Regions from separate parts of the Streptomyces sp. NPDC089424 genome, predicted to be linked through region 1. Evidence: riboswitches for the same ligand, from Rfam matches in the RefSeq annotation. Region 1 holds a riboswitch; the other holds the start of a gene.
What was found. A riboswitch is a leader RNA that binds a small molecule or an ion and turns the genes downstream of it on or off. The one in region 1 is predicted to bind cyclic di-AMP.
Positions count from the first base shown of each region.

Region 1 (4,985 bases):
CGGCACGGTCCGCACCGAGTACAACAGCGCGTACGGCAACATGATGATCGTGACGGCGATGGACGGCACGGAGACGTGGTACTGCCACCTCTCCAGCTACCAGGTCGCCTCCGGTACGACCGTCAAGGCCGGCGACGCGATCGCGTTCTCCGGCAACTCCGGCAACTCGACCGGCCCGCACCTGCACTTCGAGGTGCGCCCCGGCGGCGGCGCGGCGATCGACCCGCTGTCCTGGCTGCGCAGCCACGGGATCGACCCCTCGTAAGGCGTCCCGCGCCGTAGTGCGGGGGCTCCGTGACGGATGACGGAACCCCCGGATCCGGCCCGTGCGGCTACAGCTTCTCCACCGGCGCGTACCGCAGCAGCAACCGCTTCGGCTTGGTGTCCCCGAAGTCGATCGTCGCCTCGGCGTTCGCACCCGTGCCCTTCACCGCGACGACGGTGCCGAGCCCGAACTGGTCGTGCGTGACCCGGTCCCCCACCGCCAGCGCGACGACCGGCTGTTCGGCCGTACGCCGGGTGGCGAAGCCCGACGCGCCGGCCGCCGAGGAGCGTGAGCGGGACGAGGACAGGGAGGCCGCCACGCCCGACACCGGGCCCGCGGGGGCGGCGGGTGCGCCCGTGCGCTTCCAGTCCAGGTGCGCTCCCGGGATCTCCTCCAGGAAGCGGGACGGCGGGTTGTACTGCGGCTGGCCCCAGGCGCTGCGCATCACCGACCGGGTGAGGTACAGCCGCTCGCGGGCGCGGGTGATGCCGACGTAGGCGAGCCGCCGCTCCTCCTCCAGTTCCTTGGTCTGGCCGAGGGCGCGCATGTGCGGGAAGACGCCGTCCTCCATGCCGGTGAGGAAGACGACCGGGAACTCCAGTCCCTTGGCGGTGTGCAGCGTCATCAGCGTGATGACGCCGTCGCCGTCCTCCTCGTCGGGGATCTGGTCGGAGTCGGCGACCAGCGCGACCTGCTCCAGGAAGTCGGCCAGCGTCCCGGCCTCGCCCTCCGCGCGCTCCTGCTCGAACTCCAGGGCGACGGCGGCGAGTTCCTGGAGGTTCTCGATCCGGGTCTCGTCCTGGGGGTCGGTGGAGGTCTGCAACTCGGCCAGATAGCCGGTGCGTTCCAGCACGGCCTCCAGGATCGTCGCCGGTCCGGCACCGGAGTCCACGATCGTGCGGAGGTCCTCCATCAGCGTGTTGAACCGCTTGACGGCGTTCGTGGAGCGCGCGGCCATGCCGTACGCCTCGTCGACCCGCTTGAGCGCCTGCGGGAAGCTGATCTTCTCGCGCTGGGAGAGCGCGTCGATCATGGCTTCCGCCCGGTCCCCGATGCCCCGCTTGGGGACGTTGAGGATCCGGCGCAGCGGCACCGAGTCCTCCGGGTTGGCGAGCACCCGCAGGTAGGCCAGGACGTCCCTGACCTCCTTGCGCTCGTAGAAGCGGACGCCGCCGACGACCTTGTAGGGCAGTCCGACGCGGATGAAGATCTCCTCGAAGACGCGGGACTGGGCGTTCGTGCGGTAGAAGACCGCGACGTCGCCCGCCTTGGCGTCGCCGGCGTCCGTCAGACGGTCTATCTCGTCGGCGACGAACTGCGCCTCGTCGTGCTCGGAGTCGGCGACGTAGCCGGTGATGCGCGCGCCCGTGCCGGCGTTGGTCCACAGGTTCTTGGGGCGGCGGGACTCGTTGCGCTCGATGACGGCGTTGGCGGCGGAGAGGATCGTCTGGGTGGAGCGGTAGTTCTGCTCCAGCAGGATCGTCGTCGCGTTCGGGTAGTCCTCCTCGAACTGGAGGATGTTGCGGATGGTCGCGCCGCGGAAGGCGTAGATCGACTGGTCCGCGTCGCCCACCACGCACAGCTCGGCGGGCGGCAGGTCGTCCGGGCCGGGCGGTACGTCGGCGTCCTCGGGGGCGCGCTCGCCGGTGCCGACGAGCTCGCGCACGAGGGCGTACTGGGCGTGGTTGGTGTCCTGGTACTCGTCGACCAGGACGTGCCGGAAGCGGCGGCGGTAGTGCTCGGCGACGTCCGGGAAGGCGCGGAGCAGGTTGACCGTCGTCATGATCAGGTCGTCGAAGTCGAGGGCGTTGGCCTCGCGCAGGCGTGACTGGTACAGCGCGTAGGCCTGGGCGAGGGTCTTCTCGAAGCCGTCGGTGGCCTGGGCGGCGAAGTCCTCCTCGTCGATCAGCTCGTTCTTGAGGTTGCTGATCTTGGCGCTGAAGGACTTGGGCGGGTAGCGCTTGGGGTCGAGGTCCAGGTCGCGGCAGACCAGGGACATCAGGCGCTTGCTGTCGGCGGCGTCGTAGATCGAGAAGGACGACGTGAAACCGAGCTTCTTGGACTCCCGGCGCAGGATGCGCACGCAGGCGCTGTGGAAGGTCATCACCCACATCGCGCCCGCCCGGGGGCCGACCAGCCGCTCGACGCGGTCCTTCATCTCGCCCGCGGCCTTGTTGGTGAAGGTGATCGCGAGGATCTGGCCGGGGTGCACCCCGCGCTCGGCGAGGAGGTGGGCGATGCGGTGGGTGAGGACACGCGTCTTGCCGGAACCCGCGCCCGCCACGATGAGCAGGGGGGACCCGGCGTGGACGACGGCGGCGCGCTGGTTGTCGTTCAGCCCCTCCAGGAGCGTGGCGGCGTCCAGGGCGGGGCGCGGGGCGCCGTCGCGGTAGTAGGCGTCACGGTCCGGGGGCGCGTCGAACTTCCCGCCGAACAGATCGTCCGGCAGCGACTCCGGAGCGTGATCGTCCTCGGGCGGCGGCGGAGGCTCCTCGTGGGCCCGTGGGGCCTGGAGGTCCGCCAGGAAGCTGTCGTCAAAGAGGCTGCTCATCGCTCTCCGAGTCTAGGGCGCCCCACCGACAACCCGCTGCCGCCCCGGAAACATCCCGGGCCCCGGGGCCGACGGCCACCGCGGCCCCGGCCCGCCACCGCCCGGCCCGCCGTCACCAGGACCTCTGCGCCGACCAGCGCTCACGGTCCGAACACGGCCTCACGCGGCGCGTGACCACTGACTGAAGGTCACGAAAATGTATCGGGCATATCACCCACCAACCTTCACACGGGCCACACGAGTTGGCTACGGTGCCGGACAGGCCGCACGACTCTTACCGGCGAACGTCGCCGGGCCGCGCGGCCTCCGCCGAGTCCGATGCGCCCAAGGCAGCCGGAGCCGGGGACCCACCGAACTTGGGGTGAATCGACCCATATCCCTCCGGGGAGCGGGTCGTAGGGCAACCCTTCCGAACCACCCGCCCGAACCCGACAGCTAACCCGGTAGGCGGCAGATGGAAGGAGTCGCCTCCTTTGGCGTCGCACCGCAAGTCGCGCCCCACCGGCGCGCGGGTGGCAGGCATACGCACACCGGCCCTCGCCACCGCTGCCCTGACCTCCGTGGCCCTGCTCTCCCAGACCGCCCATGCCGAGCCCTCGGCCGACGACAAGCCGAGCCTCGAGGAGGTCGAGAAGAAGGTCGACGATCTCTACCGACAGGCGGAGTCGGCGACCGAGAAGTACAACGCGGCCAAGGAGAAGACCGCGAAACAGCGCAAGCGCGTCGACACCCTCCTGGACGACGTCGCCCAGCGCACCCAGAAGCTGAACGAGGCGCGTGAGGAACTGGGGACGTACGCGGCCGCCCAGTACCGCACCGGGGCCTCCGTCCCCGACACCGCCACCTTCCTGCTCGCCGACTCCCCGCAGGACTACTTCGACCAGAACCAGCTGATGGGCCGTCTGACCAACCGCCAGAAGGGCGCGGTCGACGAGTACTTCAGCGAGCAGTCGGCGACGATGAAGAAGCGCCAGGAGGCCACACGGAGCCTGGAGACGCTCACCGAGTCGCAGAGCGATCTGCAGTCGGCCAAGGCCACCGTCCAGAAGAAGCTCGCCGACGCGCGGCAGCTGCTGTCGGACCTGACCGCCGAGGAGAAGGCCCGCCTCGCGGCGATCGAGAAGAAGAAGCAGGAGGAGGCCGAGCGCAAGGCCGCCGAGCTCGCCCGGCAGCAGGCGGAGGAGCAGCGGCGCCAGGAGGCGGCCCAGCAGGAGCAGGAGTCCTCGGGCGCCGCTTCCCCGGGCGCCGGTTCCTCGACCGGCACGGGCACCGATACCGGCTCCGGCGACTCCGCCTCGGACACCGGGTACGCCACCAAGGCGGAGAAGGCGCTCGCCTTCGCCCGCGCGCAGATCGGCAAGCCGTACGTCTGGGGCGCCACCGGACCCGAGTCCTACGACTGCTCGGGCCTCACCCAGGCCGCGTGGAAGGCCGCCGACGTCACCCTCCCGCGCACCACCTACGACCAGGTCGACGCCGGCACGACGGTCTCCGTCACCGCCGCCCAGCCGGGCGACCTGATCTTCTTCTACGACGACGTCACCCACGTCGGCCTGTACATCGGCAACGGCATGATGATCCACGCCCCGAAGCCCGGCGCGTACGTCCGCGAGGAGTCCGTCTACTACGACGGCGAGTCCTCCATCCACAGCGTCGTCCGCCCGGCCTGACACCGGCACGGCGAGGCGGTCGCGGAGGCGGCCGAAGGGCACACGCGCGCGTGCGGCGGTTTCCGCGGCACGCGCGCGTGGGGCGGGCGTCAGGTCCAGAGCACGGCGATGAAGACGTTCGCCGCGGTCAGCAGTCCCACCAGGCCGAACATGTCTTTGTCGACCTTCTCGTCGTCCCGTTTCACGTAGACCAGGCCGAGGATCACGATCAGCAGCGCCAGCTTCACGCCGATCTTGATGTTGTCGACGGGCTGGTCGTCCGCCTGGTTGAGGCCTACCAGGATCACGCCGGTGACCAGCATGGTCACTGCGCCGTGCAGCATCGCCGGGACGAATCGCGCGGTGCCCTGGCCCATCGCCTTCATCTGGGTCAGGAAGCCACCGAGGAGGGCGGCGATGCCGATGATGTGCAGGCCGACGAAGAGGTGGATGAGTACGTCCATGGGGCCGGAGCCTAATCAGGAGGGGCGCGCCCGCCCCACACCGGGCTGCCTCACAC
Region 1 is NZ_JBIVHU010000009.1:289,587-294,571, reverse strand. It holds gene ACIP2X_RS32385 (M23 family metallopeptidase) at 1-265, shown strand, start outside; gene pcrA (DNA helicase PcrA) at 333-2,816, opposite strand; cyclic di-AMP (ydaO/yuaA leader) riboswitch at 3,128-3,282, shown strand; gene ACIP2X_RS32375 (NlpC/P60 family protein) at 3,290-4,486, shown strand; gene ACIP2X_RS32370 (hypothetical protein) at 4,576-4,929, opposite strand.

Region 2 (4,985 bases), on a different contig from region 1:
GATCTCGATCAGCAGATCCGTGTCGGCGAGCCGGATGCGGTCACCGGTCGTCGGGCCGAACAGGTCGGCGTAGGCGGCGCGCGAGATCTCAGGCATCGAGGGCACCTCCGGTCTCCCCGCGCAGACCGATCACCACGCGGGCACCGGCGAGCGGGACGAGTGCGACGTCGACGGGGATGCCCGGCTCGAAGCGCACGGCGGTGCCCGCGGCGATGTCGAGCCGCTTGCCGCGCGCCGCGGCGCGGTCGAACTCCAGGCCGGGGTTGGCCTCGGCGAAGTGGTAGTGGGAGCCGACCTGGACGGGCCGGTCGGCCGCGTTGAGCACGGTGAGGCGGGTGACCTCGCGGCCCTGGTTGTAGGCGATCGGGCCGTCGGCGAAGAGGATCTCTCCGGGGATCATCGCGGCCGCCTCACACGATCGGGTCGTGGACGGTGACGAGTTTCGTGCCGTCCGGGAAGGTCGCCTCGACCTGCACGTCGTGGATCATCTCGGGGATGCCGTCCATGACGTCGTCCCGGGTGAGCAGTTTCCGTCCGGAGGCCATGAGTTCGGCGACCGTGCGGCCGTCGCGTGCGCCTTCGAGAATGTGTGAGGTGATGAGGGCGACGGCCTCGGGGTGGTTCAGTCTCAGCCCGCGGGCGCGGCGCTTCTCGGCCACGTCCGCCGCCAGGTGGATCAGCAGTCTCTCCTGCTCGTGCGGGGTCAGTTGCACGTGCCACCTCACATCCTCGCTCCGGGCCGTGCGGGGCCCGGTTGCCGCCGCCACCGGCCGGACTCCCCGACGGCGTGGAGGGGCACGCTAGTTGGCGTGCGTTTCGGGCACGTTAACCGAACTGTGACCCAGGGGCCGCGGCTGCCTGGTCCCGCATGCCCATCAGCGCGCGCAGTCCGTCGCGGAGGACCTCGACCGGGGCGGGCCCGAAGAGGGACTGCTGCGCGAGGAAGCCGATCACGGCGGCGATCATCGTGCGGGCCACACGGTCCGGTTCGACGTCCCGCGACATCATGCCGGCGCTCTGGTAGCTCTCGACGATCCGCGCCCAGGCCGCGCGCACCGAGGCGTACCCCTCGCCGAGGACGGCCCTCAGGTCCTCGTTGCGCAGGGTCTCCGCCCACACCTGGATGACCAGCCGCGGGAAGGCGGGCCGGCCGTCCACGGTGAGGTTCTCCCGGGCGGCGAGCGTCCGTCCGAGGACCGCCGCGACGAGCTCGTCCGGCGGCGGGGGCGGGCTCTGGCGCGCCGCCTCCTCGAAGGCCGCGCGGACCGAGCCGAGCACCTCGGCGACGATCGCCGCGATCAGCTCCTCCTTGCCGCTGAAGTAGCGGTAGACGGCGCCCGCGGAGAGGTTCACCTCCTTGAGCACGTCCTGCATCGACGTGGCGTGGAAGCCGTTGCGGGCGAAGCAGACGGCGGCGCCGTCGAGGATCTGCCGGCGGCGGGCGTCGAGGTGTTCCTGGGATACACGAGCCATGTCCCGAATGTAGAACGAACATTCTTTCTTGACAAGGGCACGCCCTTCGGCGCACGGTGGTGAAGCCAAAAACGAACGATCCTTCTTTTTGAGGCGTCCACCCTAGGGGGAACTCCATGTCCACGCCAACCGGCACGCAGCCCACCCGACCCGGCGCCCGGCAGGTCGTCGCGGTCGTCGTCCTCGTCCCGCTCGTGGCGGCGCTCGCGCTGTGGGCCTTCGCCTGGCCGGCCGCCCGGACCGCGCCGCACGACCTGCCGCTCGGTGTCGCGGGTCCGGCCACCGCCACCGCGCAGGTCGAGCGGCAGCTGGCACGGCATCCGGGCGCCTTCGAGGTCCACCGGTACGCCGACGAGGCCGCCGCCCGCGAGGCCGTCGAGGACCGGACGGTGTACGGCGCCGTCGTCGTCACCGCCCAGGGTCCCGAGCTGCTGACCGCCTCGGCCGCCGGCCCGGTGGTCGCGCAACTGCTCCAGCAGGCGATGTCCGCCGACGGCACCCCGCCGCGGACGGTGGACGTGGTGGCCGCCCCGGAGACCGACCCGCGGGGCGCCGCACTTGCCGCGAGCGTGCTGCCGCTGGCGCTGGGCGGGATCGCGGCGGGCGCGGCCGTCTCCGTGCGGGGGCTGCGCGGGATCCGGGCGGTGACCGCACTGGTGGGCGCGTCCGCGCTGGTCGGCGTCGGCGCCGCCGCGATCGCGCACAGCTGGCTGGGGGTCCTCACCGGGAACTGGTGGGCCGAGGCCGCCGTCCTCGGGCTGTCCACGCTGGCGGTGAGCGGCGCCGTCGCGGGGCTAGCCGCCCTGGTGGGCCGCGCCGGGATCGCCGTCGCTGGCGGCACGCTGATGCTGTTCGGCAACCCGCTCTCGGGGGCGGCGTCGGCGCCGCAGATGCTGCCCGAGCCCGCCGGGACGATCGGCCAGTGGCTGCCGCCGGGCGCGGGGACGACGCTGCTGCGCTCGGTGTCGTACTTCGACGGCGCGGCCTCCCTCGGCCCGGCTCTCACCCTCACCTGGTGGGCCGCGATCGGGCTCGGCGCGGTACTGCTGGGCAGCGCGCTGAAGTCCCGTACCGGGGCGGCGCGCGAGGTCGTGGCCGAGCGGGAGCCCGCGCCGGCACTCTGACCACGGACCGGCCGTGCGCCCCGCTGTAGCGGACGGGGCGCACGGCCTCTTCGCGTCCCGGCCGATCGGGTGACGGCCGGTCAGCCGGACCGTGTCGGCCGGCACGGCGTGCGACGGCGACCGAGTCGTGGACCGCGCGCCCGCCAAGGCGCCGGTGCGCGGAGATCGTCATGGAGCGCCACTTGTGCGCGCCGACGCCGTTGCACCGCGCTCCGACAGGTGCGGCAGGACCGATCCACCCGCCGCCGTCCCGGGTCACCGGGTGTCATGACGGTTCGTGCGGCCGGGAGTTGAAACGGACCAAAAGGGCTACCGCCGTCCGGATGACTTCCCCCTCCTTTTTCGGTGCCCTTGCGGTTGCGCAACGCGACCTGCCTCGGGGCGTGATGAGGCCTTCCGTCGCTGGTCCGGGGTGGCGTGGCGCCCTTGACACCGGTTCGAACAGGGGGATGTCCACCCGAACGGGTGAGTGGTGAGTAACGCCACAAATCCCCGATTGCGTTGGGATTTTCGGACTTCCGTGAGTCAAGATCCCTGACTGACGACAAGCCCCCGCCGCCGCGGCGGGGCGGTCCGGGCGGACGCCGAGTCCTGCCGCCGCCCGGATGACCGGTCGACAGGAGTGGATCGGCAGGAGTGGAGGACCCAAGCACGACGGGTCGCCGGAGCGCAATCTCCGAGCGTCCCTTGGGGTGAAGCCGTGGCAACGCGGCCGGGCTACTTCGCCAGCCCGAATCCGACAGGTCATCCTTCACAGGCGGCTGACGAAGGGTTGCGCATGACCGCGCTCAATCGTGTCCCGTCGCTGATGGCCCGTGCCGGTACGGCCTCGGCCCTCACCCTCGCCGCGGTGGGCGGCTCCGTCGTGGCTCCGGGCCTCGCCTCCGAGGCCGCGGCCGCCACGACGGCGACGAAGGCACTCCAGATCGCCGCCTCGAAGAAGGGCGCCCCCTACAGGTGGGGCGCCACCGGGCCGCGCAGGTTCGACTGCTCCGGGCTGACCCTGTACTCGTTCAAGAAGGCGGGCAAGAAGCTGCCCCGCACGGCCGCCCAGCAGTACAACAAGACCCGCCACATCGGGGCCAGGAGCCGCAAGGCCGGCGACCTCGTGTTCTTCCACTCCGGGTCGAACGTCTACCACGTGGGGATCTACGCCGGGAAGGGGAAGATCTGGCACGCCCCGAAGACCGGGGACGTGGTGCGGCTCCAGAAGATCTGGACCAAGAGCGTCTGGTACGGCCGGGTCAAGTGACCCCCGGGTGGCGGTGGCGGCGCCCGGAGGGGACGCCGCCGCCCCGCCCGTGACGCGGGCTCGGCACGACGCGTCGGCGGGTTCGCGCCGAGAACGACCCGCGGGACGCCCGTGACGCCCTCCGGGGCACGGGCGTCCCGCCGCCCGTGACGCCCTCCGGGGCACGGGCGTCCCGCCGTGCGGGGCTACGGCACAGGAGCCCCGGCTGGGGCCCGTGGCGCCGTCGGGCGGGCACAGGGCCCGGGGCGACGCGGACTCGCACCGAGGGCTGCCGCCGGGTCGCCCTGGACGACGAGGGCCCGCGCCGGCCCGCCCGAGCCCGGCAGTCCCGCCCGGCTCCGGCCCTCCGCGACCGCCGTGACGCCGCAACGTGCCCGTCCGTGCCGCCGGCTCCGTGTCCGGCCCGCGGCGCGTCGGAGCGCACAGCGCGTACCCCGGAGCGCCCGGCGCCGCTCCTCGCCGGATCCCCGCGTCTCTGCCCCCGAAGAGCTACGGCTCCTGCTGGCCGCCCAGGCGGGCCGGGACCGTCCAGGGCAGTTCGATGGACACCGTCTTGCCGCCCTCGCGGGTCAGGCGGACTCTGCGAACGTGCCCCTTCGTGCTGCCAGGTCTGTGTCCGGCCCGCGGGGCGTCGGAGCCCGCACGGCGCGTACCCCGGAGCGCCCGGCGCCGCTCCTCGCCGGATCCCCGCGCCTCTGCCCCCGAAGCGCTACGGCTCCTGCAGGCGGGCCGGGACCGTCCAGGGCAGTTCGATGGACACCGTCTTACCGCCCTCGCGGGTCAGGCGGACTCTGCAAACCTGCCCCTCTGTGCCGCCGGCTCCGTGTCCGGCCCGGGGCGCGTCGGAACCCGCACAGCGCGTACCCCGGGGCGCCCGGCGCCGCTCCTCGCCGGATCCCCGCGCCTCTGCCCCCGGAAGGGCTACAACTCCTGCTGGCCACCCAGGCGGGCCGGGACCGTCCACGGGAGTTCGATCGAGACCGTCTTGCCGCCCTCGCGGGTCGGGCGGACTCTGAGGCGGCCGCCGCATTCCGCGGCGAGCCAGCGGATGATGACCATGCCGCGGCCGTTGTCCTGCTGGACGGCGGCCGGAAGTCTTTTGGGGAAGCGCGGGTGACTGTCGGTCACTCCGATGC
Region 2 is NZ_JBIVHU010000002.1:1,502,003-1,506,987, forward strand. It holds gene ACIP2X_RS14275 (urease subunit alpha) at 1-96, opposite strand, end outside; gene ACIP2X_RS14280 (urease subunit beta) at 89-400, opposite strand; gene ACIP2X_RS14285 (urease subunit gamma) at 411-713, opposite strand; gene ACIP2X_RS14290 (TetR/AcrR family transcriptional regulator) at 826-1,473, opposite strand; gene ACIP2X_RS14295 (ABC transporter permease) at 1,590-2,597, shown strand; cyclic di-AMP (ydaO/yuaA leader) riboswitch at 3,170-3,372, shown strand; gene ACIP2X_RS14300 (C40 family peptidase) at 3,376-3,849, shown strand; gene ACIP2X_RS14305 (ATP-binding protein) at 4,771-4,985, opposite strand, start outside.
Region 2: another riboswitch for cyclic di-AMP. It lies ahead of ACIP2X_RS14300 (C40 family peptidase); the one in region 1 lies ahead of ACIP2X_RS32375 (NlpC/P60 family protein).